3 regions of the Phytohabitans kaempferiae genome follow, and region 3 is predicted to be linked to each of the others. Evidence: riboswitches for the same ligand, from Rfam matches in the RefSeq annotation. Region 3 holds a riboswitch; each other region holds the start of a gene.
The links. A riboswitch is a leader RNA that binds a small molecule or an ion and turns the genes downstream of it on or off. The one in region 3 is predicted to bind cyclic di-AMP.
Positions count from the first base shown of each region.

Region 1: another riboswitch for cyclic di-AMP. It lies ahead of ACFFIA_RS00205 (coiled-coil domain-containing protein); the one in region 3 lies ahead of ACFFIA_RS03285 (coiled-coil domain-containing protein).
Region 2: another riboswitch for cyclic di-AMP. It lies ahead of ACFFIA_RS14275 (C40 family peptidase); the one in region 3 lies ahead of ACFFIA_RS03285 (coiled-coil domain-containing protein).

Region 1 is NZ_JBHLUH010000001.1:37,752-41,015, reverse strand. Features, by position in the region: gene ACFFIA_RS00210 (Hsp70 family protein) at 1-120, opposite strand, end outside; gene ACFFIA_RS00205 (coiled-coil domain-containing protein) at 181-1,188, opposite strand; cyclic di-AMP (ydaO/yuaA leader) riboswitch at 1,191-1,322, opposite strand; gene ACFFIA_RS00200 (S1 family peptidase) at 1,542-2,330, opposite strand; gene ACFFIA_RS00195 (AfsR/SARP family transcriptional regulator) at 2,548-3,264, opposite strand, start outside.
Region 2 is NZ_JBHLUH010000021.1:56,544-59,807, reverse strand. Features, by position in the region: partial or broken gene rsmH (16S rRNA (cytosine(1402)-N(4))-methyltransferase RsmH) at 1-263, opposite strand, end outside; gene mraZ (division/cell wall cluster transcriptional repressor MraZ) at 454-885, opposite strand; gene ACFFIA_RS14275 (C40 family peptidase) at 1,221-2,042, opposite strand; cyclic di-AMP (ydaO/yuaA leader) riboswitch at 2,068-2,187, opposite strand; gene ACFFIA_RS14270 (MurT ligase domain-containing protein) at 2,598-3,264, shown strand, end outside.
Region 3 is NZ_JBHLUH010000004.1:449,377-452,640, reverse strand. Features, by position in the region: gene ACFFIA_RS03290 (glycoside hydrolase family 65 protein) at 1-613, shown strand, start outside; gene ACFFIA_RS03285 (coiled-coil domain-containing protein) at 679-1,713, opposite strand; cyclic di-AMP (ydaO/yuaA leader) riboswitch at 1,717-1,851, opposite strand; gene ACFFIA_RS03280 (glycoside hydrolase family 10-like protein) at 1,997-3,264, opposite strand, start outside.

The sequences.
Region 1 (3,264 bases), on a different contig from region 3:
GGGCAGCAGCGGCGAGCCGTCGAACAGGACCGGCTCGGCCGGCACGCCGGGACGGCTCAGGACCGCGACGGTCGACGAGGTTCCGAAGTCGACTCCGAGCCGGTACGCATCGGCAGACACGCCGACAATCTACGGTCCCACCGCCACCGGGAAACAGCGCCGCAGGTGGCGGGCGCGGGATCAGACCATCGACATGTGTACGTGATCTTTGTGGTCCTGCGGACCGGTGTAGGTCGACCAGCCGGTCACCGGGAACCAGATCTGCCGGTACCAGATCACGTAGAGGATGCCGAGCCGCTCGGCGTTGCGGACCAGGAACGCGGTGAGGTTGTTGCCGTACAGCCGCTGGTCGTCGGTGCGGGCGTTGGCGAAGCCGCTGTTGAGCAGCGACCAGTCGCAGGCGCGCCCCTTGGGATGCTCGAACGGCCCGCCGGGGCGGTAGCAGCCGACGAAGCGGCGGAACCCGGCCTTGCGCGCCTCGTTGTACGCGTTGAGCGTGCGTGGCGTGATGCAGCCGGAGGTGGTCGGGTCGTTGATGCTGCACGACTCGTCCGGCCAGGAGCCGTCCGAGTTTCGGGGCGCGGCCTTGGCGACGGGCGAGGTGGCGGCGACGAAGCCGCCGGTGAGCTTGGTGCCGCCGACGAGCGCCAGCGCCTTGTCCGCCTCGGACTTCTGGCGGGCGATGACGGCGAGCTGCTTGCGCTCCTCGGCGACCTCCGCGTCGAGCGCGGCCTTCGCCCTGGCTGCCTTCTCCCGCGCGGCGGTGAGCTCGGCGACCTTCCGGTCGTTGACCATGTTGAGCTCGGTGAGCACGGTCGCCCGCGCCATGAACTCGTCGCGGGAGGCGGTGTTGAGCAGCGCGGACACGGCGGTGAGCTTGCCGGTGCGGTAGGAGGCGGCGGCCAGCTCGCCGATCTGCGGCGCCAGCTCTTCGAGCCGGTCCTCCGCCTGGCGCAGCTCGAGACTGAGCTGGAGCTGGCGGTTGCGCGACTTGTCGAGCGCGGCCTTGGCCTGCGCGTATCGCTTGCCGGTCGCGGTCAGCACCTCGCTGAGCAGCGCCGGCCCGTCTTCCGCCGGGGTCGGATCCGCCGGCGCCGCCTGCGCGCCGGACGGTGCGGTCACGAACAACACCGCACCGGCGACCACCGCCATCGCGAACGCGCACAAACGGCGTAAGGCTGCCGTCATACCATCCCTCCGTCGGCCGCCGGCCAGGTTAGCTGACGGGTTCGGGACGGAAGCGATCCCTACCGCGATGCGGATTCACCCCGAGGCGCGTGGTTCCCCGGCTCGCCGAAGTGGCGATTTGGCGGCGGTCAGGCCGCCCCGGCCCGTTGCCGGAGCGCATGACCGGCGGTCAGCATACCGGACCAGATACCTCCGGTCACCTCAACCACGCCAGAAAAAGCGTTACCACACAACGACTTTGGGTAACCTAAGCCCCCACCGTCGTCCTCCACAATGGAGGAGGCTCGGCCCGCGCTCCGACGGCGCTTTCGGCGGCGGGGCGGGCACCGGCTCGCCCCGCCGCCGGCCGAGCCTCAGGCGGGCAGGCCGCCCACCTGCGTGTTGATCCACGAGCGGATCGAAGACAGGTCACCGTAGATCGACGGGCCGGTGGCGCAGACCGCGCTGCCGTTGCCGGACCGGCTGGTGGCGCCGATGAGGTTCCACCGGCCGCTGATCATCCGGACCTGCGGGCCGCCGGAGTCGCCGTAGCAGGCGCCGGAGTTGCCGTTGGTGTTGTTCGTGCAGATCTCGTACGGGCCGTCGATGCCGAGGCACCGGCTGTCCGTCACGATCGACGTGTCGAGCTCGGTGGCCAGGACCGGCGCCGAGCCGCAGCCGCGGGTCGGGCAGGTCTGGCCCCAGCCGATGATCCGGGTCGCGGTGCCGACAGCCCCGGAGGTCGTCGGGATGGGCGCCGGCGCCTGGCTCACCGAGCTGCCCAGCCGCAGCAGCTTGACGTCGATCCGGGGGTGGTTGACCGCACCGGTCACGGAGACCACCGTCCCGCCGCTGCCGCGGTTGACGCTACCGACCCGCACCGACGACGGCGTGGGGCAGTGCTTGGCCGTGACCACCCAGTTCGCCTTGATCAGCGACCCGGTGCACCCGGAGGTGTACACCAGGAACGAGTAGTTCTCCGACGCCGGCCGGCCGTTGACGATCAGCGGGACCATGCCGCCGTCCGGCTCGGTGGCGGTCTGGCTGGCGGCGTACGAGTGCGACGCCGGTGGCGCCGCACTCGCCGGCACCGCGCTGACGGCATGGACCGAGGCGACCGCGACGGCACCGAGCACCGCGGCCGACAGTCTTCTGAGGAGCATTGGTTGACCTCCTGGACGTCGTGTTGGGGGGTGACCCCGACCGCACGCTATCCATTTAGGGAAATCTTTCAATGCTCTTCGCTATACCGAATCTGCCCTATCGCCGGATGATGGCGGCAAAAGCGCCGGTCAGCGCCGAGGGCTGTTTCATCGAGGGTCGGCCGAGCCGAGGCGTCTGGGCCCGCCGCGGGCCGGCCATGCCCCTGGGAAACGGGCCCTAGAAGCGCAGCCGGACCAGCCGGCGTACGCGCGGTCGCACCGCCGGTCGCCTCCGCCGCGTGGCCGTGGCCGGTGCCGCCACCGCCGGGTCGTGCGTGAGCACCGCGCGGTGGGCGGCCGCCAGCTCCGGGCCCGGCACGATGCCGAGCTGCTCCACCAGCAGGTCGCGCACGCAGCGGTACGCCTCCAGCGCCTCCGCCTGCCGGCCGGAGCGGTACAGCGCCACCATCAGCCGGCACCACAGCGACTCGCGCAGCGGCTGCTGTGCGGTCAGGTCGCGCAGCAGCGGCACCAGGTCGGCGTGGCGCCCGGCGGCCAGCAGCAGGTCGAGGCGGCGCTCGGTCGCGGCGTACCACTCCTCGCTCAGCCCTGGCGCGTGCTCGGCGACCAGCGCCTCGGAGCCCACGTCCTGGAGCGGGTCGCCGTGCCAGCAGGCGAGCGCGCGCTCCAGCAGGTCGAGCTCGGCCGCGCCCTCGGCCGACCGGGCGGCGCGCAGGAGCGTACGGAAGCGGTGCACGTCGACCGCCTCGGCCGGCACCGTCAGCACGTATCCGCCCGCCGTACCGCGGATCACGTCCATGCTGAGGTCGTGCCGCAGACGAGTGACCACAGTGGACACCGCACGCCGGGTCGGTGAGAGGGCGTCGTCGCCCCACAGGTACCGGGCCAACGCGGTGGTGCTGACGGTGCGCCCGGGCGCGAGCGCCAGCGCGGC
Region 2 (3,264 bases), on a different contig from region 3:
TCGTAGACCGCGTGCACCAGGTGGACCCGGTCGGCGAACGGCTCCAGCCGGGCGCGGGCGTGCGCCAGGGCCTCCCGGTCCCGGTCGAGTCCGATCAGGACGGTCCGGGGGTGCGCCTGGAGGACTGCCTCGGCGTGGCCGCCGAGACCGAGCGTGGCGTCGACGTGCACGGTGGTGCGGTCACCCTGGTCGAGGGCGGGCGCGAGCAGCGCGAGGCACCGCTCCAGCAGCACCGGTACGTGCGTACCGCGCAGCTCCCCCATCTCGACCCCCAGTGACCCGCCCGTGTGCACCTGCGCCCGGAGCCTGAAGAACCGTGCGCCGTACTGCCAGATCCCCATCCGCCCTTCCGTGAGCCTCCTTCGCGGGGAGGCCGGGACGCGCCTGGCATCGGGGAAGAGATGTCAGGAGCAGGAGCGGCTGGAGATCTCGCAGTACGGCGTCCGCCAGCCCTTACAGTCCTCCGGGCAGCACCCCCTCCTCGATGCCGGCGAAGTCGTCTTCGCTCTCCGCGAGGTAGGTGTCCCACGCTTGCTTGTCCCAGATCTCAACCCTGGTGCTCGCCCCGATCACGACGAGTTCACGGCTCAGCCCGGCGTACTCCCGCAGGTGGCCCGGGATCGTCACCCGGCCCTGCTTGTCGGGCACCTCGTCGTGGGCACTCGCGAAGAACACCCGGCTGTAGGCCCGAGCCGCCTTGTGCGTCATCGGCGTCTCGCGCAACTGGCTCGCGATCCGCTGGAACTCCGGCGTCGGGAAGACGTAGAGGCAGCGCTCCTGCCCTTTGGTGATCACGACACCTCCCGCCAGCTCGTCCCGAAACTTCGCCGGAAGGATCAACCGGCCCTTTTCGTCCAGGCGGGGGGTATGGGTGCCGAGAAACATCGGCCCACCCCCTCGCCTTTCGCGGCTTTCGCGGAGCCGCTATCCCCCGGGGCCGGCGGGTCCCTCCGGTGAGTAACCCTGCCACTGCGCCCCACTGTACTCCACTTCCCTCCACTCGCAACCGGAATCGCAGCGTTACTGGGGTGACCCCCTTGACAAAACCGCACGTCAAATGCGGTGGAGCGCGGTGGAGGGTCTGGATGGCGACAAGCTGGTGCCACCTACCGGGCCAAAAAACGATCCAGGGCAAACCCGGACGGGCTTGCCCTGGATCGTTGGGGGGACGGGGGTTGCTATGGGGGGTGGGGAGGAAAGTGGAGGGCAGAGGCGCGGGGTCAGGCCAGCCGGCGCACCACGTAGTTGGAGGACCAGATCTTGTGCTTGCCGACCCGCACGCCCGGGCGCGGCGAGTCGTACATGTAGCCGCCGCCGGCGTAGATGCCCACGTGCGTGCCGTACGAGCCGGAGCGGATCACGATCAGGTCGCCGGGGAGCACCTTGTTCTTGGCCACGCCGGTGCCGACACGCTGCTGGTCGTTCGCCTTGTGCGGGAGCACCTTGCCGGTGGCGACCCGGTACACGTACTTGGTGTAGCCGGAGCAGTCGAAGGCGGACGGCCCGGCGGCGCCGAAGCGGTAGGGCTTGCCCACGTGCTTCTGCGCCTCGGCGAGCACCTTCGCCCGGCTGGGGACGATGTCGACCCGGATCTCCCCGGTGGTCAGACCCTTGTACGGCCCGCGCCCGCTGTACACGGCCCGGTACATCCGCGCCTCGAACGGGCGGATGGAGAGGATGGACTTGCCGGTGGAGTACACGGGGCGGGTCCCGGTGCTGACCCACTTCCCCTTCCATACCTGAAACTGGACGGAGCCGCCCCACACGCCCTTGCCGGTGCTCGGGTCGGTGATCGTGGCGGTGATCATGAGCGTCGAGCCCCACGGCAGGCGCGTGGTGCTTGGCTGGAGCGCCACCTTCGGCGTGACCGACGCGGCGGCCGGCGCGGTGGCGGTGCTGGTGGTCGGCGCGGGCGTGGCTTCGGCGTGTGCCGGGCCGGCCATGAGCTGGCCGGCGCACACGCAGATCCCGACGGCGAGCGCGAGCCGGCCGGCTCGGCGTTTCGCGGGCAGCCTGTGCCGACCCGAACGGAGTTCGTGCACGGTCGATGTCCCTCCGGCACGCCTGCGAGGTGAGCTGTCGGGTTCGGGCGGGAAGGATTGCCCGGCCGCCGTGGCGGCTTCACCCCAAGGCCTCACCCGGCCGGGTATCCCCGGCGGGGTCGGGACCACGATCCTGGGTCCCCCGTCCCTGCCCGCAGTGCCGTTGCGTTCCTCCAGGGGTACGCACCGGACGGGTGGGCAGGGCTCGGCGTGTCCCGGCGGTGCGGCCGGGCGATGACCCGGCTCAAACTTTGTAGCGGATGCCCTGATCGACGCAGGGTTACCGCGATCTTGCGGAGCGAATTTGGCACGCCGACGAATGAGTGGTCGTTAAGGGCAGCGTCCCAATTGTCGCGACGCTGCGTCGTACCAGGAATCACGCTGCGTGGATCGGTCACCGTGAGTATCCCCACACACATCGCGCCGTACCGACGCCGCCGCGACGCCCCTCGCCGGCCGAGGCGCTAGCAGGGCGATTTCGGCGGTCCCCTGCTTCGCTCGGTCAGTGGAGATCCAGTCGGCGTTGGTAACCTCGCCTCCGTGACGGACGGCAAGATGCCCCTCCGGGCCAAGGTCGCCAGCTCGGTCTCCCGCACTGCGGCCGCCCTGTCACGGGCGGCTGGGCGCGGCGACGGCTCGGTCATCGGCGGCTGGATCGGCCTGAAGATCGACCCCGACCTCCTCGCCCACCTGGCCGCGGGGCGCGCGATCGCGCTGATCTCTGGCACCAACGGCAAGACCACCACGACCCGCCTCGCCGCCGCGGCGGTGGGCGTGCTCGGTCCGGTCGCCACCAACGGCTTCGGTGCCAACATGCCGACCGGCCACACCTCGGCGCTCGCCAAGGCCGGCCAGACGCCGTACGCGGTGCTCGAGGTCGACGAGCACTACCTGCCGAAGGTGCTGGTCGCCACCGAGCCGCGCGTGGTGGCGCTCCTCAACCTCTCGCGCGACCAGCTCGACCGGGCCAAAGAGGTCGCGATGATGGCCCAGATGTGGCGCACCACGCTCGCCGAGCACCCCGGTGTGTACGTGGTCGCCAACGCCGACGACCCGATGGTGGTCTGGGCCGCCTCCGGTTCGCCGGCCGTCACCTGGTTTAGCGCGGGCCAGCGGTGGCATGACGACTCGTGGGTTTGTCCCGAGTGCGGCTCGCCGATCGAGCGCCAGGCCGACCAGTGGTGGTGCACCGGCTGCTCGCTGCGCCGTCCCGTACCTCAGT
Region 3 (3,264 bases):
CTACCGCAAGCAGGTCCTGAAGCAGGCCGACCTGGTGCTCGCGATGCACTGGCGCGGCGACGCGTTCACGCCGGAGCAGAAGGCGCGCAACTTCGCCTACTACGAGCAGCGCACGGTGCGTGACTCGTCGCTCTCGACGTGCACGCAGGCGGTCATCGCCGCGGAGGTGGGCCACCTCGAGCTGGCCCACGACTACCTCGGCGAAGCCGCCCTGATGGACCTGCACGACATCCACAACAACACCCGCGAGGGCTTGCACATCGCCGCGCTCGCCGGCGCCTGGCTCGCCGTGGTGGCGGGGCTCGGCGGCATGCGCGACCACGGCGGCAGCCTGTCGTTCGCGCCGCGGCTGCCCAGCCGGATCAACCGGATGGAGTTCTCCATGCTGTGGCGTGGGCTCCGGCTCCGGGTCGACGTGCAGCCAAGCGAGGTGACGTACTCCCTGCGCAACGGCGGGGAGGGCGCCAAGCTCGACCTCGTGCACCACGGCGAGCATGTCACGGTCACGAGCGACACGCCGCTGACCCTGGCGATCCCCGCGCTGGCACCGGTGGGCCCGCCGCCGCGCCAGCCCTTCGGCCGGGCTCCCGCCCGCCGGATGCCCGACCAGTGAGTAGCTAGAAAGGCGAAGCCCCGCGCGACCCGCGCGGGGCTTTCCTTTTCAACAGGTACGGGCGCTCAGAGCATGGATATGTGTACGTGGTTGGTGTGGTCGCTGGACGGGTCACCATTGGCGCCGCTGTACGACTTCCAGCCGGTGGCGGGCGACCAGAACTGCCGGTACCAGATCACGTACATCACGCCGAGGGCGTCGGCGTTGCGGACGAGGAACGCGGCGAGGTTGTTGCCGTAGAGCTTGTCGTTGCCGGTCGCGTCGCCACCAAAGCCGTTTTGCTCGGAGGAGAAGTCGCAGGCGCGACCCTTCGGATGCTCGTACGGCCCGCCCGGCCGGAAGCAGTTGACGAACCGCTTGAAGCCCAGCCGCTGCGTCTCCTTGAGCATGTGCAGCGTGCGCGGCGTGATACAGCGTCCGGTGGTGGGATCGTCGGCCGAGCAGCTCTGCGAGGAGAAGGAGCCGTTGCTGTTGCGCGGCGCGGGCCTGGCCACCGGCGACGTGGCGCTCACGAAGCCGCCGGTCGCCTTCCCACCGACAAGCTTCAGCGCCTTCTCCGCCTCGGACTTCTGCTTGGCCATGATGGCGAGCTGCTTCTGCTCTTCCTTCAGCTCGGCGTCGATCGCCGCCTTGGCCCGCCGCGCCTGCTCAAGGGCGGCGTTGAGCTCGCCCAGCTTCGCGTTGTCGCGGGCGGCGAGCAGATCGAGGTTGACGGCCCGCCGCAGGAAGTCGTCCGGGGAGGCGCTGTTGAGCAGCATGCTCATCGGCCCGATGCGACCGTTGCGGTAGGAGGTGATGGCCACGAGCTCGATCTCGGGCTCCATCAACTTGATCTTCTCTTCGGCCTTGCGCAGCTCGAGAGTGAGCTGAAGCTGCCGGTTGCGCGACTTCGTGACCGCGTTCTGCGCCTCGACGTAGCCCCGGCTGCTTGATTCCAGTACGTCCCGCAGCAGCGGCGTACCCCCCTCATCGCCGGGCGTGGGCTTTGGCGCTGCCGCCGCTCCACTGGGCACGAAGGCCACCCCGGACAACAACACGGCCGCCGCGGCGGCCAAGGCTACGGCCAGCGACCAGCGCCGGCGACGTACAGGTGCCGTCATACGCAATCCTCCCATCGGACCGCCGGCCGGGTTAGCTGACGGGTTCGGGACGGAAGGACCCCTACCGCGGTTGCGGATTCACCCCAGAAAACCTGGTTCCCCGACTCGCCCGGGCGGGCGATTAGGCGGTGGCTGTCGCCCGACGCCGTGGGGGCGTCGCCGCGCGACAAACCGCCGGACAGCTTACCGGATCGACAGTGGACTCCGGCAACGCTCTGACCAGGGAAAAACCATCGAAAGCGTTATCGGACAACGACGTTCAGTAATTGATAGCGATGCGTGTCTAACTCACGACGCGTGGTTCGCTCGGGCTTCCCTCGTTCCACAGTCGATCAAGGGCCGTCACGCAGTAGGTTTGCGCGCCCTCGCCCTTCGTGGTGTCGACCCAGGTCGCGCCGCGTGTCGTGGCGACCAGGCGGGCCGTGTCGCCGTCCAGCCGGTACACCGCGTAGCTCGTCGCGTCGCCCTCCCAGCGCAGCCGCACGCCCTCGTCGACGCGGTCCGCCTCGACCTCCGGCGCGGGCGGGCGCTCGCCGGGCAGGTGTGACATTGCCGGCACCAGGGCGGGCTCGCGGTAGTGGGCCTCCGCGTACCGTGATACCGCGCCGAGCCGGTCGGCCTTCACCTGGCGGGCGCTGAAGTGCACGCTGCCGGTGACCCGGTACTTGCGGTTGAGCGCCAACTGCCGGTCGAGTTCCGCGGGATTGGCCCACGCGCCCTTCTGCCCGATGCGATAGTCGGCCTGGCCTACGTAAAGCTGCACCGGACTGTTGGCGACCAGCTCCGACCACCACGGCAGCAGCTTGGCGTAGTCGGCGATCGCGAAGCCGATGTGCCAGTACAACTGCGGCACGATGTAGTCGACCCACCGCTCCTGTACCCACCGGCGAGTGTCCGCGTAGATCGCGTCGTAGCTCTGCAACCCGCGCGTGGGGGAGCCGAGCGGGTCGGTCGACGCGTTGCGCCAGATGCCGAACGGGCTGATGCCGAACTTCACCCACGGCTTGGCCGCCTTGATCCGCTCGTTGGTCTCGCGGACCAGCAGGTTGACGTTGTCTCGCCGCCAGTCGGCCTTGTTGGCGATGCCCCGGCCCTGCGCCCTGAACGTGGCCTCGTCGGCGAAGTCTTCGCTCCCCTGGGGGTACGGGTAGAAGAAGTCGTCGAAGTGCACGCCGTCGATGTCGTACCGGTTGACCGCGTCGAGGATCGAGTCTTCCACGAACTTGCGCGCCTCCGGGATGCCCGGGTTGTAGTAGAGGCGGCTGCCCTTGCCCTTCGCCGGGTAGGTGACCGCCCAGTCGGGATGGGCGCGCAGCGGATGGTTGGGCGGCAGCTCGGCGAAGACGCCGGACTGGCTCGCCTTGTACGGGTTGAACCAGGCGTGAAACTCCAGGTTGCGGGCGTGTGCCTCGTCGATCATGAAGGCCATCGGGTCCCACCCCGGCCCCTGCCCGTCCCGCCGTCCGGTCATGTAGTACGACCAGGGCGCGTAGTCGGACTGCCAGAACGCGTCGCCCGCCGGCCGTACGTGCACGAAGACCGCGTTGTGCC